Linked DNA regions of Salinivibrio kushneri. Each later gene encodes a partner of the first gene's protein in a complex. Links are inferred from orthologs where the notes say so. Each region holds a gene or a part of one and is shown on either strand. Other genes may lie near its edges.

Region 1 (16,241 bases):
CTCCATTAGACGTCTTGTAAGCTGATGCGACGATATACGTCTGGCGTTGCACTCGGCGCCTCATCAGCGACTTTCACTGCGGCTCGCACCGCATTCGCCGCTTGTTGCCATTGCTCTTCAGTCTGAGCGTGGAGCATGGCGAGCGGGGTGTGCTCATCCACTTGTTGCCCCAGACGAATCATTTCGTTCAACCCAACGGCATAATCAATTTTATCGCTGGCAACCCGACGGCCGCCACCTATTTCTATAATAGCCATGCCCAATGCCCGTGTATCCATGGCATTGGCAATACCTGATTGCTCGGCATAGACAGGCTTAATCACTGACGCAGTGGCGAGGTATTGCTCCGGCGACTCAACAAAGTCAGCCGGCCCGCCAAGCCCTGCAATCATTTTGGCAAAACACTCGGCAGCGCGACCGCTGTCCAGTGCCTGATCCAATTTTTGTTTTGCTTGATTCACATCGGCCGCCAGTCCACTGACCACCAACATGTCAGCGCACAGCGCCATGGTCACATTGTACAAACGTGGATTACGGTAACGACCGGTCAAAAAGTCGACGGCTTCTTTGACTTCTAAGGCATTGCCGGCAGACGATGCTAACACTTGGTTCATGTCCGTTAGCAAGGCACTGGTTTTGGTTCCGGCACCGTTGGCCACACCGACAATCGATTTGGCCAACGCCTCTGAATCTTCATACGTCGGCATGAACGCCCCCGATCCAACCTTGACGTCCATGACCAAAGCATCTAGACCTGCAGCCAGTTTTTTCGACAGAATCGACGCAGTAATCAAAGAGATGTTATCCACCGTGGCAGTGACATCGCGGGTGGCATACACACGTTTATCCGCAGGCGCTAACGAGCCGGTTTGCCCAATGATTGCTACACCGGCATCGCGGGTCACATCCCCAAACACTTGGTTGCTTGGCATGATGTTATAGCCAGGAATAGACTCCAGTTTGTCCAGCGTGCCCCCGGTGTGGCCCAAGCCGCGACCTGAGATCATCGGCACATAGCCACCACAGGCTGCAACCATGGGACCTAACATCAACGACGTCACATCGCCGACCCCACCGGTTGAATGTTTATCGACCACAGGGCCATCAAACTGCATGTGTGACCAATCTAAGGTCATGCCAGAATCGCGCATCGCACACGTCAATGCCACACGCTCATCCATGGTCATGTCATTAAAGTAAATCGCCATCGCAAACGCAGCAATTTGCCCTTCAGAGACCGACTCATCGGCGACACCTTGAATAAACGCGTAAATTTCTTCTTTGCTCAACGCGATGTTGTCGCGTTTCTTACGAATAATCTCTTGAGGTAAGATCATGCATCCTCCTTACCGTCCAGTGGGCAAGGCTCGGCTTGCCCGTGGTGCCGAGTGACAATCAACGGTTAATAACCGCCTTCTGCTGCTTTTTCACCTTCGCCTAAGGTGTGCAACAGGTTTGCCAACAGGCTCGATGCACCAAAGCGGTAGTGGCGGCTGTCAGCCCATTGCTCGCCGAGAATGCGATCTGCCATCGCGAGGTATTGTTGCGCGTCTTCCGCCGTGCGTACGCCACCAGCAGGTTTAAAGCCAACAGTCTCAGCCACGCCTTTATCGTTAATCACGTTGAGCATGATCTCCGCTGCTTCTGGGGTGGCATTGACCGCCACTTTCCCCGTAGAGGTTTTGATAAAGTCTGCGCCTGCATCAATGGCCATCTCAGAGGCGCGTTTGATCAGTGTCTCGCTTTTCAGTTCACCGGTTTCAATGATCACTTTAAGCAATACATCGCTGCCACACGCGGCTTTACATTGTTTGACCAGCTCAGCACCTACTTGTTCGTCACCTGCAATCAGCGCGCGATATGGGAAAACCACATCAACCTCATCGGCACCGTAAGCGACGGCTGCTTTCGTTTCTGCCACCGCAATATCAATATCATCATTACCGTGAGGGAAGTTGGTCACGGTCGCGATACGCACCTCTGGGGTGCCTTGCTCGCGCAATGTTTTCTTGGCGATAGGGATAAAGCGCGGATAGATGCAAACGGCTGCGGTGTTGCCAACGGCGGTTTTCGCGTTCTGACACAGGCTGATCACCTTTTCATCGGTATCATCATCGTTCAGTGTGGTCAGATCCATCAGTTTTAGTGCGCGTAGGGCCGCGGTTTGTAATTCGTTCATTGGATATCTCCAGTCCTCATTCTTTTGCCAAACAGGTAGTAGGGTTGGCCACTGTATTAACAACCAGCTTTGTTCGCCGGTCATTGCTCAGCGGACTTGGCTCCATGAAGTTTGAGGCTGGACATCGCGCCGCCTTCAACCAACCATCCTTGTTGCCGCGTGCAAATACCTGGGTATTTGCGGGTTCGCCGTTGGACGTTTCCGATTGGGGCTAGCCACACCTTGTTGCTAACCATGAGAGGAAAATAAGGATTGTGGCGCCAGCAAACTTTGACGGCGTTCACTTATTTTACCAACGCCGTTTCAGCAAAACTAGATTTTACCGTTTATGTTGAAAAATACACTGTTGCGCGGTAGAACCAATCTTTCTAACTGAAAAAACGCGCCACAATCCACTGATAGCCGACGCCACCTAAATACACTCCGACAATACCCATCACACCGGATAAAACCGGTGGTGCGGGGATGGGGAGTTTTATCGCGCTAAACAATACGCCCACTAAAAAGCCGGCCACGAGGGCGAGAAGAATTTCCTGCATGGTTTTACCTTATGTTGTAACAAGCCTCTATTGATGAGTATACACCCCTCAGCAAGGACGGGGGGTGAAGCACATTCACTACGTAAGCCCAATAAAAAACGCCACACAGGCAGCCTGTGTGGCGTTTTGCTTAACACTGTGTGCTACCGCAATAAGACGATTAGCCCGCCAGGGTTAAGGTCACAAATAGACCCGCAATGGTCGCCGCCATCAAGTTAGACAAGGTACCGGCGATCACCGCTTTCACACCGAAGCGCGCAATTTCTGGGCGACGGTTTGGCGCGAGGCCACCCAAGCCACCCAGCAAGATAGCCACAGATGACAAGTTAGCGAAACCACACAGAGCAAACGAGATAATCGCTTTGGTTTTCTCTGTCATTTCCATGCCGGTTGCTGCAACAACTTGCGCACCGTCACCAAGGTATTGAGTGAAGTTCAGGTAAGCCACAAATTCGTTGACCACGATCTTCTGACCGATGAAAGAGCCTGCGACCACCGCTTCTTCCCATGGTACACCGATAAGGAACGCAAACGGGGCGAACAGGTAACCCAAGATCAGCTCCAGCGTAATGTCTGGGTAACCGAACCAGCCACCGATACCACCTAACATGCCGTTGATCAGGGCAATCAAACCAATGAACGCAAGTAGCATAGCACCGACGTTAAGCGCCAGTTGCATACCTGATGATGCGCCGCCTGCAGCTGCGTCAATCACGTTCGCTGGTTTCTCTGCACCCTCAGCAGTCGCGTCAGCCATTTGCTCGACCGGCTCATCAGTTTCAGGTTTGATGATTTTCGCAAACAGTAGACCACCTGGTGCGGCCATGAATGATGCCGCAATCAAGTACTCTAGCGGTACACCCATAGAGGCATAACCCGCCAGTACGCCACCTGCGACTGAGGCCAAGCCACCACACATTACCGCGAACAGCTCTGATTGCGTCATGCGAGGCACGAACGGGCGAATCACCAAAGGCGCTTCAGTTTGTCCAACGAAGATGTTAGCGGTTGCTGACATAGACTCGGCACGTGATGTACCCAGTGCTTTTTGTAGGCCACCACCGAGCACGTTGATCACAACCTGCATAATACCCAGGTAGTAAAGCACGCTGATCAGTGATGAGAAAAAGACAATAACAGGGAGAACTTTCAGGGCGAAGACGAAACCGCCACCGCCGAACAGTTCAAACATTTTGTCAGAAACCAGTCCACCAAAGATGAAGCTGATCCCTTCGTCACCGTATGCGATGACGTTAGCAACGTATTGTGATGCGCCGTACAGAATGTCACGTCCGACATCGACATACAGTACGAAAGCACCGAAAAAGAGTTGGATAGCAAATGCGCCACCCACGGTACGGAGGTTAATGGCTTTGCGGTTATCGGAAAGAAGAACAGCTATCCCTAGCAGTACAACCATCCCGATCACGCTCATCAGCAGGCTCATAGTATTGGCATCCTCAAAGTAAAAAGTTGGCGTCTCGACAAAGTGGAATTTGGTTTCCGGGAGAGATTATACGCATCGCAGTCACATTAAAGTAATATTCCAATCACAGTTCGCTGTAAAACTATTTTGTAATGCATCAATAAGTATGACTTTGATCTAGTTTTGTGAGCTTATGCAACCGCAAACGTTTGTCTTTTGCCCGTTCCCGCTCAATCAAAGCCAAACAATCTTTCAGCGTTGTCTGATGTTTCAGCCACCAGATGATCTTTATCACAGCTTTTTAACTCTGCAACCACATCAGCGACCCTTGACACCTGAGAGGGGGTGTTCGGTTTTCCTTGAAATCCAGCTAAAGGCATGTCGGGGGCATCGGTTTCAAGCACTAAATTGGAGAGCGGTAACTGCGCGATGGCGCGACGGGTCTTTTGGGCTCTCGGATAGGTGACGGTGCCGCCAACCCCGAGCATCAAGCCCGCATCAATAAACTGTTTACCCTGCTGTTCACTACCACTGAACGCATGCAATACGCCTCGTACACCTGGGTAGGCTTTGACCATGCGTAATAATTGATTATGCGCTTTACGGCTATGCAGAATAATGGGGAGATCATAGTGGCGAGCGAGCCAAAGCTGCCCTTCCAATAGCGCGTGCTGGCGCTGCTGTGCGGTATCTTGGTTCGCGACAAAAAAGTCGAGCCCCGCTTCCCCGACGGCGATACAGCGCGCAGGACGCAAGGCCAATGCCCGCTCAAGTTTACCCAGGCTGTCGTCAGTGTGAGCATCGAGAAAACACGGGTGTAACCCCAATCCGGCATACACACCGTGTAGGCGTTCAGTCAACGACAGCACCGCCGACCAGTTATCCTCACTAACACTGGGGATCACCATCCGAGTCACACCGCTTTCGCGTGCCGCCCGCCAATATGACTCTGGCGCCTCACGAAACGGAGAAAAATCAAAATGGCAATGGGTATCAATCATGCTGAGACGTTGGTGTAGATGGTGTTTTTTCTGAACGCTTGATAGGCACACAGCTACGACGGTTATCCTCGCCAAGTCCCATTTGCTGACACCAAGCATCGTACCGTGCCACCCAACGTTTAATACGCGCGATCATCATTATTGGCATCCTTGTTTTGTAAACCTTGTGCCATTAAAAAAGCCGTCTGGTTACAGACGGCAGTATAGCATGGCGCGAACGAGGAGAGTGTCACCTCTATCCGGTACGAGTTTTTAATCACACTAGGCGATCCGGCCCTCACCCCTGCCGCTTAGTGTTCGCGGGTCGCTCTGAGCTCAATATCCGGGAAGCGCTCTTGCGTGAGGTTCAGATTAACCATGGTCGGCGCAATGTACGTCAAGTTATCACCACCATCCAAGGCTAAGTTCGCCTGGTTTTTACGCTGAAACTCGTCCAGCTTCTTCTCATCCTTACACTCCACCCAACGCGCAGTGGCCACATTAATCGGCTCATACAACGCATCCACGTTGTATTCGGCTTTCAAGCGTGCCACCACCATATCGAACTGGAGCACACCGACCGCACCGACAATTAAGTCGTTCGATTGTAGCGGACGGAACACCTGTACCGCACCTTCTTCAGACAGCTGAATCAAACCTTTAAGCAGCTGCTTTTGACGTAGTGGATCTTTGAGACGGATCCGGCGGAACAGCTCTGGGGCAAAGTTGGGGATCCCTGCGAATTTCAGATCTTCCCCTTGGGTAAAGGTATCGCCAATTTGAATGGTGCCATGATTGTGTAGGCCAATAATGTCACCCGCAAACGCATCTTCAGCCCGTGACCGATCCCCTGCCATAAAGGTCACCGCATCGGAAATATTGATTTGTTTACCTAAACGTACATGGCGCAGCTTCATGCCTTGCTGGTATTTACCAGAGACAATACGCATAAAGGCGATCCGATCACGGTGACGTGGATCCATATTGGCTTGGATTTTAAATACAAACCCTGAGAATTTCTCCTCGTCGGCACTGACCTCGCGGTCATGGGTTGGGCGCGCCATGGGCTTTGGTGCCCACTCAGTCAAGCCATCCAGCATATGATCCACGCCGAAGTTACCCAATGCGGTCCCGAAGAAAACGGGCGTGAGTTCACCGCTTAAAAACAGCTCATGGTCAAACTCATGTGACGCCCCCATCACCAGCTCCAACTCATCGCGCAAATCTTGCGCAATGTCGGCACCAATCGCCTCATCGAGCTCAGGGTTGTCCAAGCCTTTGATGATACGCGCATCTTGGATGGTATGGCCTTGCCCTGATTGATAGAGGATGCTTTCGTCCCGATGAATGTGATAGACACCTTGGAAACCTTTCCCGCAACCAATCGGCCACGATACCGGTGCACAGGCGATGTTGAGTTCACTCTCTACTTCATCGAGCAGCTCCATCGGATCGCGAATATCACGGTCAAGTTTGTTCATAAAGGTGATAATCGGGGTATCGCGTAAGCGCGTGACTTCCATCAGCTTGCGAGTACGATCTTCGACACCTTTCGCCGCATCAATCACCATTAAACACGAATCGACGGCAGTCAGTGTCCGGTATGTATCCTCTGAGAAATCCTCGTGCCCTGGCGTATCAAGCAGGTTCACCAAGCAGTCATTGTAAGGAAATTGCATCACAGAAGTGGTCACAGAGATACCACGCTCTTTTTCCATATCCATCCAATCAGACTTGGCATGTTGGTTAGAGCCACGCCCTTTCACGGTTCCTGCCGTTTGAATGGCACGTCCGAATAACAGCACCTTTTCCGTGATGGTGGTTTTACCCGCATCTGGGTGCGAGATAATCGCAAAGGTGCGGCGTTTATCAACTTCCTGTTGCAGCAGTGTATTTGACATAAAGGTTATCTTCTTATTGACTTCAGGCGGCAATCAGGCGCCAGCTGAGAGGGTCATTCACAAAAGTGGCGTATTTTCGCTGATCTTGTAGTCAGCTTCAATTCACAAATCTGACTTGGCACTGTTATCTGTATCCGTTAGGGTCAATTTTGCTTGCCAAGCACATCACAAATGTTGCCAATCGACTGCCTCGTGGTGTCGTTATCGGCCAAGCACGTGTATAATTAGCGCCACTTTCAGCTGTAACACAGTCAACAACGTCGACCATAAGGTCGCGACTATTGACAGCATACTGCCCACGAAGGCCAAACACCCGCGCAGCGTGGTGTCATTAGTCGCGATGGTGAGCAGCTGAAAGCCGACACTTAGTGAGATAAACCAACGGGTTTATCCCTTAGCAACAAGGAAATAATCTGTGAATCCAATCGTAAAAACATTCCAATACGGCAATCATACAGTCACATTGGAAACTGGCGTGATGGCACGTCAAGCCAATGGTGCTGTCATGGTCAGCATGGACGATACCTCGGTATTCGTTTCTGTGGTCGGTAAAAAAGAAGCGGCTGAAGGCCAAAGCTTCTTCCCATTGACCGTCAACTACCAAGAGCGTACCTACGCCGCGGGTAAAATCCCAGGTGGTTTTTTCAAGCGCGAAGGCCGCCCTTCTGAGTCAGAAACCCTGACCGCACGTCTGATTGACCGCCCTATCCGCCCGCTATTCCCGGACTCGTTCAAAAACGAAGTGCAGGTTATCGCAACCGTGGTATCTGTTAACCCAGCGGTTAGCCCTGATATCGTTGCCATGCTAGGTACCTCGGCCGCACTGGCCATCTCAGGGATCCCATTCAACGGCCCTATCGGCTCAGCACGTGTCGGCTACATCAATGATGAACTCGTGCTTAACCCAAGCCCTGCTGAGCTAGACGACAGCAAGCTTGACCTTGTGGTCGCGGGTACTGAAGGCGCCGTGCTGATGGTTGAATCAGAAGCGGATCGCCTAAGCGAAGAGCAAATGCTGCAAGCGGTGATGTTTGGTCATGAGCAACAGCAAACCGCGATCAACGCAATCAAAGAATTTGCCGCCGAAGTGGGAACGCCTACTTGGGATTGGCAAGCGCCGGAAGTTAACGCTGCGCTACAAACCCGTGTGGCTGAAATGGCACAAGGCCCACTGGCTCAGGCATACCAAATCACTGAAAAAATGGCCCGTTACGAGCAAATTGGTCAGGTGAAGCAGGAAGTGGTGTCTGCACTACTCGGCGAAGACGAGACCTTGGATGAGCGTGAAATCCTAGGCATGCTTGGCGACCTAGAAAAGAAAGTCGTACGTAGCCGCATCATTGCGGGTGAACCACGTATTGATGGCCGTGAGAAAGACATGGTTCGTGCCCTCGACGTGCGTACTGGCGTATTACCACGTACTCACGGCAGCGCCTTGTTTACCCGTGGTGAAACACAGGCTTTGGTCACCGCCACACTCGGTACTCAGCGTGACGCGCAAACCATTGATTCTATCATGGGTGAGCGCCAAGAAGGCTTCATGCTGCACTACAACTTCCCTCCTTATTGCGTGGGTGAAACCGGTTTTGTTGGCTCACCAAAGCGCCGCGAAATCGGCCATGGTCGCCTAGCGAAGCGCGGTATTGCAGCGGTTCTACCAAGCCAAGATGAATTCCCATACACACTGCGTGTGGTCTCTGAGATCACTGAGTCAAACGGCTCGTCTTCAATGGCGTCAGTATGTGGTACCTCTCTAGCACTGATGGATGCCGGTGTACCGGTGAAAAAATCAGTGGCCGGTATCGCCATGGGTCTGGTGAAAGAAGACAACGATTTCGTTGTGCTTTCCGACATCTTGGGTGATGAAGATCACCTCGGTGATATGGACTTTAAAGTGGCCGGTACGGATGACGGTGTCACTGCTTTGCAGATGGACATCAAAATCGAAGGGATCACTAAAGAGATCATGCAAATTGCATTGAACCAAGCCAAAGGCGCACGTTTACACATCCTGGATGTGATGGACCAAGCCATTGGCTCGGCACGCGACGATATCTCTGAGTTCGCGCCTCGTATCCACACCATGAGCATCAACCCAGACAAGATCCGCGATGTCATTGGTAAAGGTGGCGCCGTGATCCGTCAGCTTACCGAAGAAACTGGCACCACCATTGAAATCGACGACAACGGTACCGTGAAAATTGCGGCCACCGACGGTGAAGCTGCCAAAGATGCCATTTCACGCATCGAAGCACTCACTGCAGAAGTCGAAGTGGGCCGTATCTATACCGGTAAGGTTCAGCGTATCGTTGACTTCGGTGCCTTCGTCTCAGTGATTGGCGGCAAAGATGGTCTGGTTCACATTTCTCAAATCGCTGATCAGCGCGTTGAGAAGGTGTCTGATTACCTCGAAATCGGCCAAGAAGTAGACGTGAAAGTGCTGGAAGTTGACCGTCAAGGTCGTATTCGTCTGAGCATGAAAGAAGCAGCGGCTGAAAAAGCTCCCGCTGCTGATGCTGCGCCAGCAGAAGAAGCACCAAGCACTGACGCTTAAAGTCATATCGTCATTCATGGTATAAAGGGGGCTGAGGCCCCCTTTTTTTTACACGGAGATGCGCCTTCATGACCTTTTTTATTCAGCCACGGGCAATATTTTTCAAGCCTATGGCGATACTGGCGCTGTTATTTTTAACAGGCTGTACCAGCCAGTGGACCTTTCCTCCTATGGCCGTCCCTTTACAGCCCACCCTGCAGCAGGAAGTGCACTTGGCACGTATTGATCAACTGCTTGCTCGCAATGATTTGAGTGACGACGCACGCGCTCAATTGCATTATGAGCGTGGACTGATGCACGACAGCCTGGGGATGCGCGATTTGGCAAGGCTGGATTTTAACCAATCTCTCTCGCTAAAGCCCGACCAACCTGATGTATTCAATATTCTTGGGGTCTATTTTACCCAAAATGGTCACTATGATGCTGCCTACGAGGCCTTTGACTCCACGTTAGAGCTGGATAACAGTCACAGCTATGCCGCGCGTAATCGTGGGATCGCCTTGTACTACGGCGGTCGCTATCGCCTAGCCCATCAAGACTTACTCCATCACTACCAAGAAGACCGCGACGATCCTTATCGTCTCATTTGGCTTTATTTGGTGGAGCGCGACTGGAAGGGGGAAACCAAGGCACAGCAAGCGCTGGCTACCCGAAAAGCAAATGCGGAGGCCGCGGGTTGGGGCTGGCAGCTTGTCGATATGTACCTCGGTGAGCTCAGCGAGCGTGAACTGCTTGAGCAACTTGCCTCGCAAGGTGAAGATAATGAACTGCTCGCAGAACGCTTATGCGAAGCTTACTTTTACCTTGCTAAACGCTATCAATTCCAAGGGGACAACGATCGCGCCGTGGCATTGTATAAGCTTGCCATGTCGGGCAACGTGTATGAGTTTGTCGAGCACCGCTATGCGTTACTTGAGCTCAACCGGATCGCCTACCGTCGACCATAGTCTTTCATTCGATAGCGCCTCAAAACAAAAATAGAGCAGGCTCGCTGCTCTATTTTTGATCATGGTTGATACCAATAGGCATCGGTCAACTTGTCTGCGCACTGGGCGCCAGTGCCTGTGGTGGTTGCCTGTTAGGCTTACTTTTCAGCAATAGCTTTTCAAATTCATGCTTGGGCATGGGCGAGTGAAAATAATAACCTTGAATGGTGTCACAGTGCAGGTTAGTGAGTACCGACGCCTGCTGACGGGTTTCAACTCCCTCTGCCACCACGGTCATTTCCATTGCCCGTCCGAGGTGAATGATGCTTTCCACCAGTGTCACCTGTTTACTCAAGGCGTCCATATCGTGAATAAACGCACGGTCAATTTTAAGCTCATCAAGCGGAAAACGGGCAAGGTATGACAAGGATGAGTAGCCGGTGCCAAAGTCATCAATCGAGAGCGCAAAGCCCAATGATTTAATCGCATTGAGCATATTCAGCGCATGCTCATCGTTTTTCATCACCGCGCTTTCCGTCAATTCAAAAGTAATATCCTCTGGTTTCGCTCCCGTGGCTTTAATCAGCTTTTCCATGTGCTCGGTCAGCTTGGGGCTGCTAAATTGCTCTGGCGATAAGTTAATCGCCACTCGCCCCGGCAGCATGCCTTGTTGACGCCAGCGACGCACGTTTTGAAAAACCTCGCGCATCACATGACGCCCGAGCGCTTCAATCAGGCCACAGCGCTCTGCAACCGGAATAAAACGTCCAGGACTGATATAACCTTCGATAGGATGTTTCCAACGCACCAAGGCTTCAGCACCGTTGATACGGTAATCACTGGCACTGACCTTAGGTTGATACCACACTTCCAGCCCATTATTTTGTAAAGCTTTTTGCAGCTCGATCTCCAACCAAAGCCGCATCCGTGCCTCTTTACTCATGCTGTCATGATAGGCGACCACACGGTTTCGGCCTTGCTCTTTGGCCTCATACATTGCGGTATCCGCATTTTGCAGCAGCTGACGCGCGTCTTTACCATCATCGGGATAACGCACCATCCCCACTGAACACGCCAAATACTTACTAAAATAGTGCAATTCGAAAGGCTGACTAATCGCCCCGACGACTTTCTCAGCCAGCTGATCAGGCGCGTCTTCCGTTGCTGGCTTAGGAAGCAATACCGCAAATTCGTCACCGCCTAAGTGGCCAATAATGGTATCCGCAGAGAGCAAGGCACGTAAGCGCTGAGCGATATCCTGAAGCACACGGTCACCAACATGGTGTCCGAGAGAGTCATTGATATTTTTAAAATTATCAACATCAAGGTACAGCATAGCCAATGGTGTTTGAGCCTTTATCAGCCTATCCAGCTCTCGACTAAACCCGTAGCGGTTATAAAGACCTGTTAATGCATCCGTATAAGCGGATTGTTGCTCACCGACTTTGCTGGCATCCTCTTTGTCGGTGGGTTTTAAGCGCTTAACCGACGAGTCAATCATTGTCGGTTGTAGGCGTAACATATGCGCTTTTTTGCCCAAAAGATGGATCGGTGATTGGCTTACCATCAGCGACGCATTGTTTTTTGCACTCACCACCGACACACCTTGCTCATGCGGTGCATGCAATAGGCTGTCAATGGTGGTCGCCTCCTTCTCTGGCGACACGAGATAGTCTGATAAGGGTTCACCGATCAACGCGTCGATACTACCGACGCCAAGTAACCCTGCCGCCGCAGGATTCGCTGATAATATACAACCATCTTCAACCACACAGCAGCCGTCATCGATAAGTTGACTAAGACGGTGGTATTTTTCCTCCACCTCTTCGAGCGCACTGGCTAATACTTGGCGTTCAGATGTATCCGCGGCATGAAAAATCACACAGGGCTTACCGCTTTCATCTGCGATATTTGCCAATGGTGCGACACTGAAGTGAAAGCTAGCACTATGGTAGCTGTCAGTAAGAAACACCTCTCCTTCCGCGCATTCACCACGTCTGGCTTTGTCATAATGCGGTTTGACCGACTGATAAAAAGCCTCGCCTAGGGTATCGATATCAGATAACCCCTTTAATGACGGCAAGGCCAAGCCAGACAGCTCGCGGTAGCGTTGGTTGGCGTAAAGGTAGCAATCATTGCTGTCGAGAATGGCAAAAAGAAACGGACTATTATCGGTTAAGCAGTAGAACCAATCATTTAACGACGATATTGGCATGAAAAGCTCACATCTGGGAATCACTCTCGACCATCTCATTGGCGAGACAAGCGTCTCACATATTAGACACTTTTAACTTTGTTGTCAGTAGCACTTTATGAGGCACGCGTCATGGGTTCAAGCTTTTCTCACTATATACCGCATATTTTACTGTAAAAATAGATAAAGGACTCAAAATCAGTAAACAAGGGAGACTGTGTCGCCATATTGCACAATTTGCTGACTATTTATGCATTTGGCTGCGTAAGCATCAAACACAAATGGCAGTCACCTCTTGCACGGGATCGGGAATCCGTTATTCTGGCTACACCATTTAATAACCACTACCTCTGTGATGATGATTCGTACAGAAGCGCCCGCCGACCTAGTTCGTCTAGACGGTTGGTGGCGAGAGACGCTAATGCGCCCCATGCAAGCCGACCAGCTCCAACAGCTGCGCGAAACGGGTCAGATCTCGCTCTCTCTCCTTGCGACCGATGATATGGGAGAGATATTGGGGCACATTGCCGTCACCGATGCTCAAACTGCCAATAACACCCAAGAAATTACGTTGTGGCACAGCCCAGATGCAGACTTGGTGATGCCGCTGTTAGACGAGGCTGAGTCTACCTTGTTTGAGCTGGGCTATAGCCTGTTAAAAATAGCGCCTAGTGACGCCGCCGAACAGGCGGAATTTGCTCCCTTAGATCCGGACGATACTTGGTGGTATAAACAACTCGCTGCCGCGACTTCAACGTGAGAGTCAGCAAACCATGTTAACAGATATCCAGCGTTTACAAGCCATGGATCTCGATGTGTGGCAGTTGCGACACCCAGAAATATACGGCCGTGAACAAGAGGTGATCCAATTGCCCGACCATTGCCAATTATTGCTGGTCTGCGATCACGTACTCAGTGATCAAGACGCGTGGCTATTTGGCAACATCCTAAAAAGCATGAAATTAGGTGCTGAACAGGCTCTTCAACTTCCCCACGCTGCGTTGCCAGCCCTTGGCGAACATCACCTTAACTGGTGTTGGTATATTGGTCCTGTCGAGGTGATTGTCGATGGAGTGAAAAGCTTGTACTCACAGCCCTTAGCGCAGATGCACGATAACCCGATGGCTAAGCGCGATCTTTGGCGTCAAATCTGTCAGTATGAGTGATTACCAGATTACCCCGCTTGATCATGACGATATTGAGAGGATCACCGCTATCGAACAGCGCGCCCACCACTTTCCATGGTCAGCGCCACAACTGGCGGTTTCGCCTCACCGGTTTGACTATCACTACGTGCTGCGCTTGCCCACTACGCCCTCAAGCATCATCGGTTATTTTTATGCGCGCTGTATCGCGGGAGAGGGCGAGCTGTTGAATATCACTATCGATCCTGATTATCAGGGGCAAGGATGGGGATGGATACTTTTAAACGGGATGATAACGACACTGCGTCATGCTGGGGCGGACAGTATTTGGTTAGAAGTAAGAGAGAGTAACCTGCCTGCCAAAGCACTTTATCACAAGCATGGTTTCCAAGTAGTTCACCGCCGGCAAGAGTATTACCGCTGTGCCGACGGTCACCGTGAAGATGCGTGGATAATGGAAAAGCGACTGACTTAGTCGCGATGCTCGTGCTCACTATCAAGGCGAATGGGGGGAAGAATATATCCCTGATATCCTTGGCAGCCCAACTGATGAAAATACTGATGCTGCTCTGACTGCTCGATTCCCGTAGCAATCACCTTAATTTCCCGAGAAGCGGCAATATTCACCAGCATGCGAATGAACACATCGTCAACATCACTCGAGGGCTGGCCAAAGCCAATATCGAGCTTCACGTAGTCTGGATCGACATTTTTAATATAATCAACGTTATCCATATCACGCCCAAAATGATCCACACCGACCTCAAAGCCTTGCTTACGAACGAGCTGAAACAGCGCTTGGCAAGCCTCTGGGTCTTGATGCACCGCGGCTTCAGCCACCTCAAACGTCAATTTATTGGCCAAGTAGGTTTTCAACAGATAGTTTTGTAGCCAATCATGGAAGGCTTGGCTTTTAACACTTTCTAACGTCAAGTTGACGGCTAACTTATCAGTAACTGAGTTAGCCTTTACGTATTCATCGACCCTGGTCAGCACATGCTTATCAAACTCTTCACCCAGCGCGTACATTGAAATACGATTCAACAATTGCCCCGCGGCCAACCAACTCTCATCTACCCAAAGGTGCGCATACACCTCTTGGTGCCAATTATGTTGATTATCGCGATGGCGAACCGGCTGGGCATAAAGCGCGAGTGGGTTTTTATTCAGCGCATCAAGCAATATCTGCCGCCATTGCTCTCGAGTACGACCGTCAGCTTGCTCGTCAGAAGGCCAGAAATATACATCATCTTGGCGCTTTGCCTGTTGTAAAGCATTATCCGCTTTGGCCATCAAGCTGGCCGTATCATCTGTACGGGTTTGCGCTAAACCAAGATGGAACCCTTGGTTAACGGGCAAAGCAATATGCTCCAGCTCTTGGTTTATCGCGCGTAACAGTTGCCTCAAGTAGCGACGCACTAAGCTCTCTTCATCAATCGTCAGCAGTATTGCGACCTCGTTATGACTTAGACGCGCCACTAATTGATGGCTTTGTGCGAGTTCCCCTTGTGTTAACGCTTCTCCCAACAAACGCCAGCACTGATCACGATATTGGTAACCATAACGTGCACGCAGTCGCGATAACCAAGAGACTTCGATCAGCACGAGCGTACAACCCACACCGTCTTTTATGTAACTTTGTAACTGATGCTGGAAGTAGCCTCGGTTGGGTAACTTTGAGACAGGGTCAACCATCAATTTATCGCGCAAGCGTACCAATTCTTCTTGCTGCGATTGCTGCACTTTGGCCACTTGCTGACCTGCAAGGTTAAACGCACTTTGTAAGGCCACCAAATCATTAACTCGCGTCTTGGCTCGCGCGGGGTGGAAATCACCATGACCTAATGCTTTCAACCGCTTTCGTAGCTCCCCCAGCGGTGCTGTCACGCTAAGGAACATGACCGACGCTCCCAAGCTTATCAGTACACTCACTGCCGTTAACCCGAGGACCAGCTGTAAAAGCCGACTCCACAGGGCCTCAATTTTTCGCTGAGGCGCGATGGCGATGGTCAATTGTGCCAACTGAGTCCAACCATTGGTCACCGAGACAGAGCGGGTACGGGTTTTGAGTCCCGTCAGTTGTGTAAACCACCCCGGTGCGTCCAGACCCGGTGAGTCTGACTCCCACACTTGACGATCTCCGGAGAGCATAGGCTTGACAACGATCCTCTCCACCTGAGGCATGGTAATAAAGTGAGAAACCAGTTTATTTAGCCTTTGCGTGTCGCCCTGTTCAAGCACCACAGGTAATGCCTCTGCGAGTGACTGGCTTAATAAACGTGAGTATTGTTGCTGCTCTCGGTCTATCTGTTGTACGCCAAAATGAAAGACCACTGCCGTGGTCACTAAAAGGATGACCACGGCAGCGGTTATTACAAACGAGAGCACACGTTGATG
Region 2 (16,352 bases), 840 kb from region 1 along the record:
GCGATGGACACACTGCTGCCGTTAAGTTGATACCCTTCGACGTGGCCGACCACGAAATTTCGGTACATCACTGGGCTTCCCTCACTCACGCTGGGCATGCGACTGGCAATCAAGGTGAAACGTGTTTCACCGCGTGCATCTTGTTTGGCGTGCTTCGCTTGAATGGGGGAGGTGTAAAGCGGATACGTCTTTTTAACGCCTTTTGCTCCTTCGCTGGTAAAGCTTAACGCCGGATCAGCAATTTGCTCCATTGCTGGCACGACCACATTGAGGCCCTCACCACTGAACTCGCCAGTGATCCCACCAAGGATAAAGAATTGCGATTGTTGCTTCACCAAATGGCGATATTCTGGATAAATCACCACCTTTACCGTGACAGTGTCACTTTCATTGAGATCAACACGGTCGATAAAGCCCACTTGAATGCCGCGATGCAATACTTTGGTGTGCTGAGTTAAACCGTAGGCATCGTCTGCGGTTAAGGTGACTGTGAGCGCATTGGTGAGTTGCTTTTGCTGTTGGTGCCAGGTGCGGGCGGTGAATATATGGTCTGGTTTGGCTTTGTCGGCGTCTTGGGAGCCGGGGTTGAGGGCTAAATAGTTACCTAACACCAGGTTGCCGAGGTTTTTTAGTCCACTAAAGCCAATTTGCGGCTGTTCAACCTGAAAATACGTTTCTTGATTGAGCAACCACGTCATACTGGGATCAATCTGTGCGTGAGCAATCGGACGTGGCTGGTTTTTTCTTACCTCAATACGGGTTATCTCGCCGACTTCTAGGCCTTGATACGTGATTTTAGCGCCGGTCTTGGGAAGGCCGTGTTGCGCAGGCAGAGCTATCTGTATTGATTGACCTCGCGCTGCTTGTGCAAGGCTTTGATAAAGCTTAAAAGAGCGAGCGGTATCAGAGCGTGGGCTGGTGTCAGGCGAGTCAAAGGCAATGCCTCCGGCTATCAAACTGGCGACACTGTCTAGCTGTACGTCGACGCCAGATACATCAACATTGGCTTTCAAACCACTGACTGACCAAAAACGCGAGTCCGTTTTGATGAGATGGGCAAATGGTGGCTCAATCAATGCCGAGAGCGTTACCCCTTGTGCGTCTTCATCAAGTCGATAACTGTATATTTCACCAACGCGAATTTTGCGGTAATAAACAGGCGAACCGACATTTAATGAACCTAACGTCGGTGCGTGTAGCTTGACGGTGGTTCCGGCTTTCTCTGCCATATCGGTTGGCGGCTCATTGCGAGCGACAAAGGAAAGACTGGACTCACCATCACCTGGCTGCAGTGCAATGTAGTTTCCAGATACTAGGGTTTCCAGGCCACTGATCCCAGTGACCGAGGCGCGTGGTTTTACAAGCCAAAACTCGGTGCCACTTGTGAGCAGTTGCGTCGCCTCTGGATAGATATTGGCGTCAACGTAGATACCGTCTAAGTCATCCGCCAAGGTAATATTGCGTACCTTGCCCACTTCTAACCCTTGATAGCGGATGGTGGTCTGGCCGGCTTCTAACCCTTGCGCATCACTGAATAGGATTTGAATCCGTTGCCCCGCCTCACTGATGGATTGAAACAGCAGCCAAGCGGCCATCAGTAAGGCCAGCACCGGCAATATCCACAATGGAGAAAGGCCATAACTGGTTTTAACGATCGGTGAGGGTATGTCTTGTTTGTCGCTCATGATGATCCCATATCAAACGCGTATCAAGAAATTCGGTGGCAAGCATGGTTAATACCACGACTAAGCCGAAGGCAATGGCACCCGGTCCAGGCATAAAATCCATAATGCGACCACGATCGACCAAGGCGACCATAAACGCAATCACAAATAAATCCATCATTGACCATTTTCCAATCCATTTAACACCGCGATATAACCACATATGCTGACGAGGCGTGATAGACGTGGTGCAACGTAAGCTTATCAATATCAAACTCAGTCCAAGTATTTTGGCGACCGGCACGACGATACTGGCAGTAAAAATGATCGCTGCGATGCCAGGCATCCCATTATTAATCAGACTCGCGACGCCAGAAAAAATGGTGTCTTCAAGCCGAATGCCGTTGGAGAACAAAATGGAGATTGGGAACAGGTTTGCCGGAAACAGAAAAATGGTAGCAGTGATCAAACAGGCCCAGGTTTTTTGTTCGCTGCGTATCACGCGAGGATGGAGCACTTGATCACATCGCTGACATTTGGTGTCTTGCTTGAAGGTTTGCGTCAGTCCGCAGTGGTCGCAGCGCACCACAGATGCATGATTGGCAAGAGGCGTTGGCTGAGCAAACGCATCCCAATACCTTTGTGTGTTCACCCGTACGAGTAAGATAGACAGCAGAATTTGGATGACGGCGTAGCAACCCAGCCCGAGTGAGAAGTGTAAGGTGGCATAATCTTGAATCTTAAAACAAGCAATGGCCAAACTGACCATTAAAACGTCGGCCATTACCCAATGACGACTGTGAGCAATAACCTTAACGGCAGGACGAAACCATCGCATGGCTTGTCGGCGCCGTGATAGATGCATGATCAGTAGCGCACAGGTAAAAACGAGCGGTGCCAATGATGCGCAAAACACCACCAAACTGGCGACAAAAGGAAACTGAGACCAGAGTAGCGATGCGCCGGTTAGCACCGATGTGGTGATGGTTTTCCCCAACAAATCGATTGAGAGGAGGGGAAGAAGGTGCGCGGGCAAGAAGAGCAACAATACAGTGAGCGCTAGTGCGATTTCACCATTAAACGACAAGCGCCTCCCATGCGCCAGTTTGGTTGAGCAGCGTGGACAGATAGCAAGGTGGTCATAAGTTGTCTGGCATGGCTGTAACACCAGATCGCACCCCGAACACCTGACCAATGGTTGGAAGGTGGTAAATGGTTTGTCTGATGTCTGTGCCATGGTTTACTTTCCCGCTGCCTGTTGTATTTGCCCGTACAAGGTTTGATATACACCTGGCGCATTAACAAGTTCGCTATGCGTACCTTGTTGGGTGACTTGCCCTTCATCAAGTACGTAAATCACGTCTGCTTCCTTTACCGCAGAGAGGCGGTGAGCAACGATCAAGGTCGTCCGCCCCGCCAAAAATGTCTGCATGGCTTGATGTAATGCGCGCTCGGTGGCGGTATCCAACGCGGAAGTTGCTTCATCTAAGATCACCAGTTTAGGGTCACTCAGGAGCATTCGTGCAATCGCGACACGTTGTCGCTGACCGCCAGATAAACGGATCCCTTGGCGACCAAGTGGTGTATCGAGCCCGTCGGTGAGTTGTGTCACCACATCCCCCAATTGGGCGTGCTCAATAGCTTGCCACAGCGTGGTGTCGGCAAGATGACGCCCCAAGCATAAGTTGTTTCTCAACGTATCATTAAACAGCACTGGCTGTTGCAATACCACGGCAATTTGATGACGGAGGGCATCCATGTTGACATGGTTAATCGAGTGGCCGTTAAAGCGAATATCCCCTTGTTCTACCGGATACAGTCCTAACAGCAACTGAATGAGGGTTGATTTTCCGCCGCCACTGGCACCGACCAATGCCACACGCTGGCCGGCAGGGATATGCATACTCAAACCATTGAGTACCGATTTGTCCTCATCGTAGGAAAAGCGTAGATTATCAATCTCGACCGTTAAGCCTGAGGCCTGTGTGTAGGCGGTGATACGACTTGGATCAATGCCTGCAGGTCGACGAGGCTCTTCGGACAGTTGTAAAACCTCATTAATACGTGTCATCGCGGCTTTAGCACTATACCACGCAAATTGAATCCCGAGCAGCTCTTGCACTGGCCCGAGCATAAACCACAAATAGCCAAACACCGCAAACATCAGACCAATCGACAAATCGCTGAAAAAGACCATACCCATTGCTACTGCGCGGAAGAGCTCAAAACCTATCAAGAACATCAGAAACGATAAACGGCCTGCCGCTTCGGACTGCCAAGCATATTTGTCAGCACTGTTTTTAATCTCACTGGCACTGTGGTCGAGTTGACGCAAATACTCACGCTCTCGATTGGCGGCGCGAAGCTGATATAAGCCATCAAGGGTATCAACCAACCGCTGCTGAAAACGCTCAAAAGATTGGTTTTCTTGGGTTTTAAGGTGCTTAACACGCTGTCCTAGTGCACGGCTTAGCGCGACGACAACAGGGTTGATCAGCAAGATAAATAAACCTAATCGCCAATCTATCCATAGCAAGACCACAGCGGTACCGGTCACGGTTAATATACCGATGATAAATTTGCTTAGCGTGGTACCAATGAACTTATCGATGGTTTCGACGTCGGTGACAAGGTGAGACGTCAGGCCGCCACTCCCGCGTAATTCGTATTCACGCATACTGATCCGCCCGAGCTTGGCAATCAAGTGCTGGCGAATCTTGTAGGTAATCGCTTTGCCGACAAGCGTGAACTGGCGGCTTTGCAAAATATTGAGCCCTTGGCTAATCACACGCATTAACACCACAATCACCAATACAGAGGCGATATAAACGGCGGCGTGCTGCCAGTTCGTGGGAAGCAGGGTGTTGAGAACCTCAAGTCCCCAGTCTGGCTTGTCTAGCAGCACCTCATCGACCAATAACGGCATGAGCAACGGGATAGGGACACTGACCAAGGTTGCCGCAATCGCAACCACGTTTGCCCAAATGAGCCGGGTGCGATGAGGACGAGCTTGGTCAAGAAGCCAGCGCCAAGTGATCATAAATAGTGATACTCAATTGAAAAGTCGTTGGATTATTTCTATTGTAATGGTCTTGTTGTTTGAGATGCAGTGATTTATGGAAAACAAAGCTGATTTTTACCGCTTGTTAACGCAACAGGCGGTTGCTTTATGCGAAGGGGAACCGAACCTTATCGCCAAACTTGCCAATGTGAGCGCCTTATTAAACAGCCAACTGGATGATATCAATTGGGTAGGCTTTTATCTCGACGAGGGAGAAGAACTGGTGCTCGGTCCGTTTCAAGGTCAACCAGCCTGTGTACGCATTCCCTATGATAAAGGGGTATGTGGCGCCGCCTACCGCCAAGATACCGTGATGCGAGTGGAAGATGTGCATGCCTTTGAAGGACATATCGCGTGTGATGCGGCGAGTAACTCTGAAATTGTGGTACCTGTTCGGGTTAATGGCCAATTGCAGGCAGTACTGGATATTGATAGCCCAAGTATCGGTCGCTTTGACCAAGAAGATGAACATGGACTGGCTACCTTGGTCAAAGAAATGCAAAAACACTTGTGATTTCGCCAATCTTGGTAGTTTTTTCATATCAGGTATCTATAATACGCACCACTTTCATACTTAAATACACGTAGATACGCTGCTGTGGTCAACCTCAGCAGGCCAGGAAAAAACATGGAAAATACTGAAAAGCTCGCGAACAGCAAAGAAGTCATTGCCTATATTGCTGAACGTTTCCCTAAATGTTTTACTGTTGAAGGCGAAGCCAAGCCATTAAAAATTGGTATTTTTCAAGATCTTGCGACACGTCTTGAAGGCGATCCCAAGGTAAGCAAAACCCAATTGCGCGCCGCGCTTCGTCAGTACACGTCTTCCTGGCGTTATCTGCACAGCGTGAAACCAGGGGCGTCACGCGTTGATCTTGATGGCAATGCGTGTGGCGAGCTTGAGCAAGAGCATATCGACCATGCTGCGCAGACCTTGTCAGAAAGCAAAGCGCGTGCGGCAGAGCGTCGTAAACAGCAACAAGCGAAAAAGTCAGAAGGCCAGGCGAAAAATGCGGGTAAGACTGCACCAAAAGGTAAGAAGGCGGCCGCGCAATCAGCGAAAGGCCGTACAAGTAAACCAAAGCCCGCTAAAATGACTAAGAAAGAGAGTGAGCCACGTCGCGAACTCAGCGCCAACGATGTTGTCGTAGGTAAAGACGTGAATGTGAACATGGGCAACGGTAATCTGCCAGCGACCATTGTTGAAATTAACAAGGATGAGGTGCGTGTTCGCCTGACTAACGGGTTAACCATGTTAGTAAAAGCGGAGCACCTCAGCGCCTAAAGGAGACTCCTCGACGCATGTTTTGTCGACGCCGCGTTTCGGCTATCGCTGCCAGCTTGATGCTGGCAGCCTCTGCCCAGGCTGTAGAAGCCAATTTCCAACTCAGTGAACTACCTTCACTGTCCGCTGAACCCCAACACGAAACCGCTTCCAAGCGTGTAACTTCTCGATTTACTCGTTCTCATTATAAGCAGTTTGCGCTGGACGACGCTTTTTCGGCGGCGATTTTTGATCGCTACTTGGAGACACTCGACTACAACCGCGTGTTTTTAACCCAAGATGATGTTGAACGCCTATCGCGCTGGAAAACACGCTTAGATGACCAACTTAAGTCGGGTGAGACAGAAGCAGCGTATGCCATTTACAATCGTGTATTGAAAAAGCGCTTTGAGCGATACCAGTACGCATTAAAAGTGTTGGATAAACCTTTTGATTTTTCCGCCGATGAGAGCATGGTGCTGGATCGCACGGAGCTGCCATGGGCGGCTGACGAGGCCGAACTAGATGCTATCTGGGATAAACGGGTTAAAAATGATGCCTTGAACCTGCGCTTGACGGGGAAAGAGGATGAAGAAATCCGAGAGACCCTAGGCAAGCGTTATAACAGCGCCTTGAAGCGTTTAACGCAAAGCCATAGCGAAGATGTGTTTCAGGTCTACATGAATGCCTTCGCGCGTGAAGTTGACCCACATACTAGCTATCTATCCCCACGCAATGCTGAGCAATTCCAATCGGAAATGAATTTATCCCTGGAGGGGATAGGGGCGGTGTTGCAAATAAAAAATGAATACACAGTGATTCGTTCTCTCGTGGCCGGTGGTCCTGCATCCAAGTCCAAACAGCTTTCACCCGGCGACCGTATTATTGGTGTGGGCCAAGAAGACGAAGCCATTGTTGATGTGATTGGCTGGCGATTGGACGATGTGGTCGAGCTGATTAAAGGCCCTAAAGGCAGTGAAGTTAAGCTGAAGATCTTACCCGAAGGGGCGAACGCTAAAAGTTACAACGTCACACTTACCCGTGATAAAATACGCTTAGAAGATCGTGCGGTAAAATCTGAAGTGATCGAGCGCGGTGATGAAAAAGTCGGCGTATTAACAGTACCCGGATTTTACGTCGGGCTGGCTGATGACACCAAAAAAGAGATCGCGAGCCTCAAAGAAAAGGGTATCAGCGGTATCGTCGTAGACTTGCGAAATAACGGTGGTGGTGCGCTGAGTGAAGCAACGGCGCTCAGTGGCTTATTTATTGATAAAGGGCCTATCGTACAAGTCAGAGACAGCTATGGGCGAGTGAAAGTCAACAGTGATACGGACGGTAAACGTTTTTATGACGGCCCGATGACGGTATTGATTAATCGCTACAGCGCTTCCGCTTCGGAGATTTTCGCGGCCGCTATGCAAGATTATGAGCGTGCCGTGGTGATTGGCGAGCAATCTTTTGGTAAAGGGACCGTACAGCAGCACCGTTCTTTGAATCATATCTACGATTTATTTGATAAGCCGCTGGGTTATGTGCAGTACACGATCCAAAAGTTTTATCGAGTTAGCGGTGGCAGTACCCAAAACAAAGGTGTGGTGCCCGATATTACGTTCCCTTCACCCGTCTCGCCGGATGAAACAGGCGAGAGTGTTGAGGAGAATGCACTACCTTGGGATCGGATTGAAAAAGCGGATTATCAACCAAGGTCGCTGTCTTCGTCGCTGGTAAGCACGTTGAGTGAGAGGCATAAAACGCGAATCAAAGACGATCGCGAATTCGACTTCATTCGCCAAGACATTGCACGTTACCAAGAAGAGAAAGATCAAAATACGATCTCTTTGAATGAGGAAAAACGCCGCAAAGAAATGGATCGGGAAGACGAAGAGCGCTTAGCGCGGTTGAATGCGCGTCAGGAAGCACTCGGAGAGCCTCCTTTCAAAACGCTCGACGATGTACCTAAAGACTACGAAGAGCCAGATGCATACTTAGATGAAGCCGCGAGCATCACAAAAGATTTGGCTAACCTTCTTTCAGCCAGCCGCTAAGCGTCAGTACGGCATACGGTCTTTTAGAACGGCATCGGAATCCCAAGCCTAGGCAGTTCGCCTAGGCTTTTTTTATGACGTTATGGTGACAGCTAGGCGGTGTTAACCATTAGAAAACGAGATCTTACTCAAAAAAATGCATAAAACTGAGAAGTCAGTCTAACCTTATCGTTAAGGCATCATTGCCAATGAGGGGGAAGGTATGCGTTGCTTATTGGGTGTTTTTCTGACCTTAGTGGTGGCATTGCCAGTACGGGGTGACGACTTAGCGCGATTTGATGTCCCGTTACTGCTTGGTCAATGGTATTGGTTTAGTGCTGAGGAAGACTCAACTGCCAGCCACCCTTACAAAGCGATTAACCTCTCTTTTAATTCTCACTATGAATTTCGTATTGATATGTTACGTCGTGATGGGCAGCTCGAGACCGCTACAGGCAGTTATGCGGTGAATCATCAAGCATTAAGGTTGTACGACGGGCAGGGAGCTGATCAAGTGCATGCCTACCAGTTAAACCATAATCAATTGCAGCTTCAGGGAGCCGTGTTTACCAAACTGCTACCTGACGATCTATCGGGCGTGTGGCGCTCAAACAGCATTGAAGGGGATGATGTGAGTGAAGAAGTAGATGGTGTCTCGCTTAAACTTCGCCCTGACTTCCTCTTTGCGATGCAAGTTCGCGGTAACGATGGCCGCTCCATTACCCACCGCGGTGTATATTTGGTGGAAGGTGATAACCTAATGCTGATTTACGAGGAGGGGCGTCACTCATCACAATATCAACTTGCCTCTGACACATTGCGTTTAACCAATGACGTATTTGGTATGGAGGCGGTGCTGCAACGGCAAAGATAGCCCTGGTTATATTATCAGTAGGAGAGATTTGAGCGAAAAAGGTCGGTGATAATACCGACCTTTTTTGTGAGCGAATGATTAACTGGGAGAATCACTCAGGCAATTTAAACGCTGCTTTTAATGCGGATAGGTGGTTGTCGTCTTTACAAATAGCTTTATTGGGCTCGTCAGATATTTTAGCGACCGGCTTGCCCTGGCAACTGGTGAGTTTGATTACCACGTTGAGTGTTTTCACATTGGGCAGATCGCAGGTTAGCTGTGTCCCTATTCCAAATGAGGTTGTGGCTTTATCGGCAAAATGTTGATAAATCTGCACCGCTTTGGCCAATGTTAGGCTATCGGAGAAGACCAGCGTTTTGTCCTTGGGATCAATACCCTGTTCCCGATAATGCGCAAGCGCCTTTTCGCCCCAGGTAATAGGGTCACCACTGTCATGGCGCAACCCGCTAAAGGCGTGGCAAAGTGAACGATCAAAGTCGTGTAAAAAAGCGTCCATGTTAATGCAGTCGGTTAACGCAATACCCAGAGTTTCCGGATACTCTTGCAACCACACCTGCAATGCCAGTTGCTGCGAGTCGGAGAGTTGACCAGCGAGTTGTTGGTGCGCTTGAAACCATTCATGTGCTTGAGTGCCAACAGGCGTGAGCCCAAGCTGCTTGGCCAACCATACGTTAGATGTTCCTCGTAAAGGCGGATAGATAGCGTGTAGGCGAGTCACTACCGCTTGGTGCACCTCACGAGAAAACCGTCGTCGTGTGCCAAAGTCCACTAACTGAAATCCTTCAGCAAAGCCATCCTTTGGTAGATGTGTAAGCTTATCATCGAGACGCGCAAGCGCGTCATTGACCGTGTGATGAGGGTAGCAGGCGCGATTTCTCAACTCACAAATGATAGCGAGCAAAGGTACTTCCCACAGAATAACCTCTTGCCAAGGCCCGCTAATGTGAATGGCCAGTTGGCCGTCTTCAACGCCAACAGCCACTTGGTCAGGATCGAATTGAAAGCGGGATAAAAACGTCAAAAAGTCGGTGTGATATAGGCCGAGAGCGGCGAGGTAATCAAGCTCGTCGGGTTGAAAACGCAGTGTGGCCAGATAATTGATGTGCTCAACCACTTGCTCACATAGGTAAGATAGGTCTTCATCACTGCGACAGTAAAAGTCCGCGGTAACTTGGACATCAGGATAATGATGGAATACAGCTTGCTGCATATTGATTTTATAAGCATCAGTATCCAAAAGCGATGTAATGATCGGATTGTGCATGCGTGGTGAACGCCTTACGGGTTACAAAACGAAATGAGCGCCATAGTACCGCAATTTCTATAAAATTTAACCGTCGTCACATTATATTTCAGTCCGGATTGGCAGGCTGCGTTGACATTATGCAGTGTTTATTGGATGTAAACGCAAACATTTGATAACAAATTGTTAAATCTATAGTCATCTATGCCAAGCCGCGGTATGGTATGGCATGCAAAAATCGCCCTTGGGCGAATGAATACAGTTCGTTGGCTGAGGTACACTCGATAAAAAGGAAACGACATGTCTCAACAACCCACCGCCAAATACCGTGATGATTACCGTGCACCGGATTTCACGATTACAGATATCAATCTTGAGTTTGATCTCAATCCGAACAACACCCTGGTGACTGCCGTTAGCCAGGTAAAAAGCCTAAATGATAACGCTACGGATCTCGTGTTAGACGGTGACGCGCTAACGTTGGTACGCTTAGATATCAATGGTGACCCTTGGACGGCTTACAGTGAAGAAGCGGGTAAACTGATTATTCGAGACGTTCCCGCCGCGTTCACATTAACCGTCCAAACCCAGCTTGACCCGGAAAACAACACCGCGTTAGAGGGGCTCTATATCTCGGGCGGGGCGTACTGCACCCAGTGTGAAGCGGAAGGATTTCGCCGGATCACTTATTATCTCGACCGTCCCGATGTGTTAGCGCGCTTTACTACTAAGGTGATTGCGGATAAAGCAAACTATCCATACTTACTCAGCAATGGTAACAAGATCGCGTCTGGTGAATTGGAAGGTGGCCGACACTGGGTTGAATGGCATGACCCTTACGCCAAGCCCAGCTACCTATTTGCGCTGGTGGGTGGTGATTTTGATGTGTTACGCGATTCGTTCGTTACCCGATCTGGCCGAGATGTGGCCTTGGAAATTTTTGTTGATAAAGGCAATTTGGATCGTGCCGATCACGCGATGACCTCACTCAAAAACGCAATGAAATGGGACGAGGATCGGTTCGATCTTGAATACGATCTGGATATCTACATGATCGTTGCCGTTGACTTCTTCAACATGGGGGCCATGGAGAATAAAGGCTTAAACATCTTTAACTCCAAATATGTATTGGCAAACTCAGAAACCGCAACCGACACCGATTATCTTGGCATCGAAGCGGTCATTGGTCATGAGTACTTCCATAACTGGACCGGGAACCGAGTGACATGCCGTGATTGGTTCCAGCTAAGCCTTAAAGAAGGGCTAACGGTATTCCGAGACCAAGAATTTTCGTCTGATTTAGGCTCGCGCTCGGTTAATCGTATCAATAACGCACGCATTATGCGTGGCCCACAGTTTGCTGAAGATGCCAGCCCTATGTCTCATCCGATTCGACCGGAGAAGGTGATCGAGATGAACAACTTTTACACCCTGACGGTGTATGAGAAGGGCAGCGAAGTTATCCGCATGATGCATACTATTTTAGGTGAAGCAGGCTTCCAAAAAGGGGTCAAGCTTTACTTCGATCGCCATGATGGTACCGCAGCAACCTGTGATGATTTCGTTCAAGCGATGGAGGATGCCTCTGGGATTGATTTGACCCAGTTCCGTCGTTGGTATAGCCAGTCGGGAACCCCAGTGCTCAGCGTCTCATCGACTTATGATCCTGATAGCAAACAATTAGCACTGCATGTGTCTCAGCACACCCCGCCAACGGCGGATCAACAGGAGAAGTTGCCGCTTTATATCCCATTAGATATCGAGCTGTATCGTCGTGATGGTAGTGTGATTAAGTTACAGCGTCACGGTGAGAGCGTTTCCAATGTGCTCGCGGTAACCGAGACAGAGCAAACCTTTATTTTTGATGAGGTTGATCAGCAACCTGTGCTATCACTGCTGCGCGAGTTCTCGGCGCCGGTGAAGCTGGATCACGATTATCAAGATGAGGAATTGGCGTTCTTATTGCAACATGCCCAGAATGACTTTGCGCGATGGGATGCGGGTCAGAGCTTATTGGCCAAACACATTAAAGCGAACGTCGCACGGGTACAAAACGAACAGCCCATTGATGTACCTCTGTCTGTGATTGATGCGTTCCGTGGCGTACTACTCAGTGACAACACGGATCCGGCTTTGATTGCAGAAGTGCTTAACCTTCCAAGTGAAACCGAAGTGGCAGGGTGGTTTGATACTGTTGACGTTGATGCTATTCATCAGGTGATGGCGGCGTTCAAGCAGCAGTTTGCGGATCACATGGTTGATGAGTTTGACGCGGTATACCGTCAGTATGCCCAACCCGAGTATCAAATCACCCACAAAGCCATCGGTGAACGCGCGCTGCGTAACGCGTGCTTGAGTTATCTCGCCCACTCCGAAAATGGCAACACTCAGGTAGAGCGCCATTATCAAGATGCGAACAACATGACGGATACCATGGCCGCATTGAACGCTGCTAATACGGCGCAGTTACCCTGCCGTGAGCCATTAATGAAAGATTTCAGTGATAAGTGGCAGCACGATGGGTTGGTGATGGATAAATGGTTCATGCTGCAAGGGGCAAATCCAGCAGACAATGCCCTTGACCAAGTTAGAGCACAAATGGATCATCCGGCCTTTACCCTTAAAAACCCCAATCGTGTTCGCAGCTTAGTGGGCGCTTTTTGCAACCGAAACCCTGCGCGCTTCCACGCTAAAGACGGCAGTGGCTACCGGTTTTTGAAAGAGATTCTAGTGATACTCAACCAATCCAACCCGCAGGTGGCATCACGGCTGATTGATCCTATGCTAAAACTGGCGTATTTCGATCAAGATCGTCAGGCGAAGATGCGCCAAGTGCTGCAAGAGTTAGCCGATATGGATAACCTAGCTGCCGATCTTTATGAAAAAGTTGAGAAAACACTTGAGCAGTAAGAAACGATTTGGGATAAAATTACCCAAGCGTTAGCAAGTGTGAAAAGCCGTCCACCTTGGGCGGCTTTTTGATTTAGGTGGTATATTGGGTAGCGATGTCACAGTGATAGGTTAAGCGGCAGACATGGAGTACTATTTTAACGTTTACATTGCTTATTCAGAATATCAACACTACTACAGTGGCGCCGCGGCCAATGTGGTGGTGACGTCCGATCAGGGGCTGCGTTTGCAAATTCCCGCTTCGCGTTTTCGTCCTTTCTTGTCACAACTCGGTATACGCGGGCGTTTTAAACTGGTGACAGACGCGAATCATAAGTTCCAATCTCTGATGCGGGTTACTTAGTGGCAGCCGAGTAAAGCCTCACCAATTCTTCTGTTTAAATAGCCACACCAGTCACATTCTGGCGAAATTCGCGTAAATCCAGCCGTTTACCTATAACGTTTTTATCTGCCAAGCCTTACACTAGACAGTGCGTTTGTTAACGTAATGTTTACCTCTGAATACTCACAACGATAATGTTCTAAAAAGGACAACGGAGCTCCAGAATGACCTCGCGTGACCCTATAGTACCTGTGTTACTTGAGAAGGTTTATCAGTTGATTGCCGATAAACTGGATGATACTCAACAACCACTCGTCGATGCACTAGCCAAAAGGATATTGGGTCAAATCTCTGATGATGACTTGCAGGAACGCAATGAGTCAGATCTCTACGGTGCTGTGATGAGTTTGTGGCATCACCTCAACACCTTTGAACAAGATAAAGTCTTTGTAAAAGTCTTTAACCCCAGCCTCAGTGGCAATGGGTGGCAGTCTACCCATACCATTGTCGAGATCTTAGCACCTGATGCGCCTTTCCTGGTTGACTCGGTGCGCATGGCGCTCAACCGTTTGGGGATCACCACGCACTTAATGCTCAACACCCCGATAAAATCACAAAAGAATGAGCAGGGTGATGTCGTTGCCATTGGTGGTGATAACGGCAAGTTCCAAAGCACGTTCCATATCGAAATTGACAAAATGTCCGATGAGTCAGAGATGGCGGCACTAGAGGCTGAGCTGTCTGAAACTTTAACGGATGTTGTGATGGTGGTGAACGATTGGAAGCCGATGCGTGAGCAGATGCTTCAGTTGGTGTCGGAGTTGAAAGACACACCGCTGCCAATTGATGACGAGCGTCGGCAAGAAGCGATTGAGTTTTTGACTTGGATTACTGACAACAACTTTACCTTTATGGGGTACAAGTGTTTTGATTTAGTGCCGGTTGAAGGGGATTATGAACTGCGAGCAAGCACAGACTGTAATGCGCTTGGCTTAGCGAAAAAACATAAATCGCCCGCCATACTCAGCTTGTCAGAAATGCCAGAGTCAGCCCGCGCTGAAGCGTTGAAAAAAGAGCTACTGGTGCTCACAAAAAGTAACGCCAAATCGCGAGTCCACCGTCCCGCTTATGTTGATTACATCGGCATTAAAAAGTTCGATAAGCAAGGCAATGTGATTGGCGAACACCGCTTCACGGGCCTCTACGCATCATCCGCCTATAACCAATCCACGGCAAGCATTCCTGTCCTTCGAAATAAAGTACGCCGTATCCTCGACAACAGTGACTTTTATCGTGAGTCACATTCGTGGAAAGCGCTCGCGAATATTTTGGAAAACTACCCGCGTGATGAGTTGTTCCAGGCGACGGAAGACGAAATGCGCGACGTGGGTATGGGCGTGGTACAGATGCAAGATCGCGACATGTTGCGGGTGTTCGTCCGTCGCGATCCGTTTGGGCGTTTTTTCTCGTGCATGGTGTATATCACTCGTGAACGCTACAACACCGAGTTCCGTCGTCAAACCCAGCGTATTCTCCAGCAATACTTTGGTTCCGATCAGACGGTTGAATTCACCACTTTCTTCTCGGAAAGCCCTTTGGCAAGGACGCACTATATTGTCCGAGTAGAAAACAACAATTTCGATATTGATGTGAAAAAGATCGAACAAAACTTAACCGAGGCAGCGTCCTCGTGGGACGATCGTCTGCAAGAGGCGGTAATTGCGAACTTTGGTGAGAACCGAGGCACACCGATCGCCAAACGCTATTTACGCGCCTTCCCGCGTTCGTACAAGGAAGCCATGCTCCCGGGCTCAGCCGTTGCTGACATTGAGCGCCTTGAAGGCCTCAGTGATGATAACAAGCTTGATATGCTGCTTTACCGCCCCCAAGAGGTGAGCCATCAATCGAATGCGATTAGCCTCAAGCTGTTCCAAAAAGGCGAACCTATTCATCTGTCTGATGTGATGCCGATGCTGGAAAATCTCGGACTGAGAGTCATTGGTGAGTCGCCTTATGAGGTGGAAACCAGCCAAGGAGATGTATACTGGATCCTGGACTTCTCCATGTTGCACAGTGCCGGATCTGCCTTTGATCTTGGAAATGCACGGGATCGTTTCCAGCATGCCTTTGCAGATATTTGGCATGGCCGTTTGGACAACGATGGCTTTAACCGTTTAGTGCTTAATGCTGGGTTGTCGGGTCGAGAGGTCACTATTTTACGCGCTTATGCGCGCTACATGCGCCAGATTGGTTTCCCATTTAGCCAAGCCTATATTGAAGAGACACTGTCTTCACATTCTCAACTTGCCAGCTTCTTGGTAAAACTATTCAATACGCGCTTTGATCCGGCGGGTAAGCAAACCCAGCGCGCGCAAGACACCATTATCAATGATATCGAAGAGGCCCTCGACAATGTTGAGAGCCTTGATGATGACCGTATTATTCGTCGCTACATGGAGATCATGCTGGCGACCACACGGACTAACTTCTTCCAAAAAGATCCGGAGAGTGATCAAGACAAGCCTTACTTGTCACTGAAACTCGAGGCCTCCGAGATCCCGGATATGCCTAAACCTGTTCCTGCGTTTGAGATTTTCGTGTATTCCCCCGATGTTGAAGGGGTGCATTTACGCGGTGGTAAGGTGGCACGTGGCGGGCTGCGTTGGTCAGATCGCCAAGAAGATTTCCGTACCGAGGTGCTCGGCCTTGTCAAAGCGCAGCAGGTGAAAAACACCGTGATTGTGCCTGTTGGAGCGAAAGGCGGATTTGTCTGCAAGCGTCAACATCAGCTTTCCGGTCGCGATGCGATTTTCGCAGAAGGGAAGCGCTGCTATCGGATCTTCATCCAAGGGCTGCTCGATATTACCGATAATATCGTAGAAGGCACCCTGACTCCGCCGCAACACGTTGTGCGTCATGACGAAGACGATGCGTATCTCGTGGTTGCTGCGGATAAAGGGACGGCGACATTCTCCGACCTTGCTAAC

The links.
Region 2: the proteins of nlpI (region 1) and prc are in contact, whole or in part, in a solved structure (PDB 5WQL), measured with the Escherichia coli proteins. The link is inferred for Salinivibrio kushneri from one-to-one orthologs.

What each region holds. Positions count from the first base shown.
Region 1 is NZ_CP114588.1:2,217,195-2,233,435, forward strand. What follows is about bases 8,804-11,586. They hold nlpI (lipoprotein NlpI), read left to right. Parts: upstream 8,804-9,647; coding sequence 9,648-10,526; downstream 10,527-11,586. Other genes in these bases: pnp (polyribonucleotide nucleotidyltransferase), read left to right, coding at 8,804-9,579; N8M53_RS10445 (bifunctional diguanylate cyclase/phosphodiesterase), read right to left, coding at 10,612-11,586. In the rest of the region: deoA (thymidine phosphorylase), read right to left, coding at 6-1,337; deoC (deoxyribose-phosphate aldolase), read right to left, coding at 1,403-2,179; N8M53_RS10410 (XapX domain-containing protein), read right to left, coding at 2,548-2,718; N8M53_RS10415 (NupC/NupG family nucleoside CNT transporter), read right to left, coding at 2,879-4,165; N8M53_RS10420 (TatD family hydrolase), read right to left, coding at 4,375-5,145; N8M53_RS10425 (hypothetical protein), read right to left, coding at 5,138-5,284; prfC (peptide chain release factor 3), read right to left, coding at 5,436-7,025; more of pnp, read left to right, coding at 7,441-8,803; more of N8M53_RS10445, read right to left, coding at 11,587-12,720; N8M53_RS10450 (GNAT family N-acetyltransferase), read left to right, coding at 13,055-13,459; N8M53_RS10455 (DNA polymerase III subunit psi), read left to right, coding at 13,473-13,865; rimI (ribosomal protein S18-alanine N-acetyltransferase), read left to right, coding at 13,858-14,319; N8M53_RS10465 (EAL domain-containing protein), read right to left, coding at 14,316-16,241. UniProt on the Escherichia coli protein: May be involved in cell division. May play a role in bacterial septation or regulation of cell wall degradation during cell division. Negatively controls the production of extracellular DNA (eDNA).
Region 2 is NZ_CP114588.1:1,378,664-1,395,015, reverse strand. The notes cover bases 5,639-8,532. They hold prc (carboxy terminal-processing peptidase), read left to right. Parts: upstream 5,639-6,027; coding sequence 6,028-8,037; downstream 8,038-8,532. Other genes in these bases: N8M53_RS06580 (hypothetical protein), read left to right, coding at 8,240-8,532; proQ (RNA chaperone ProQ), read left to right, coding at 5,639-6,010. Also shown: N8M53_RS06610 (PqiB family protein), read right to left, coding at 1-1,685; N8M53_RS06605 (paraquat-inducible protein A), read right to left, coding at 1,648-2,901; N8M53_RS06600 (ABC transporter ATP-binding protein), read right to left, coding at 2,905-4,704; N8M53_RS06595 (GAF domain-containing protein), read left to right, coding at 4,781-5,239; more of proQ, read left to right, coding at 5,354-5,638; more of N8M53_RS06580, read left to right, coding at 8,533-8,890; pncB (nicotinate phosphoribosyltransferase), read right to left, coding at 8,982-10,154; pepN (aminopeptidase N), read left to right, coding at 10,434-13,043; N8M53_RS06565 (DUF2835 domain-containing protein), read left to right, coding at 13,168-13,386; N8M53_RS06560 (NAD-glutamate dehydrogenase), read left to right, coding at 13,590-16,352. UniProt on the Escherichia coli protein: Involved in the cleavage of a C-terminal peptide of 11 residues from the precursor form of penicillin-binding protein 3 (PBP3). May be involved in protection of the bacterium from thermal and osmotic stresses.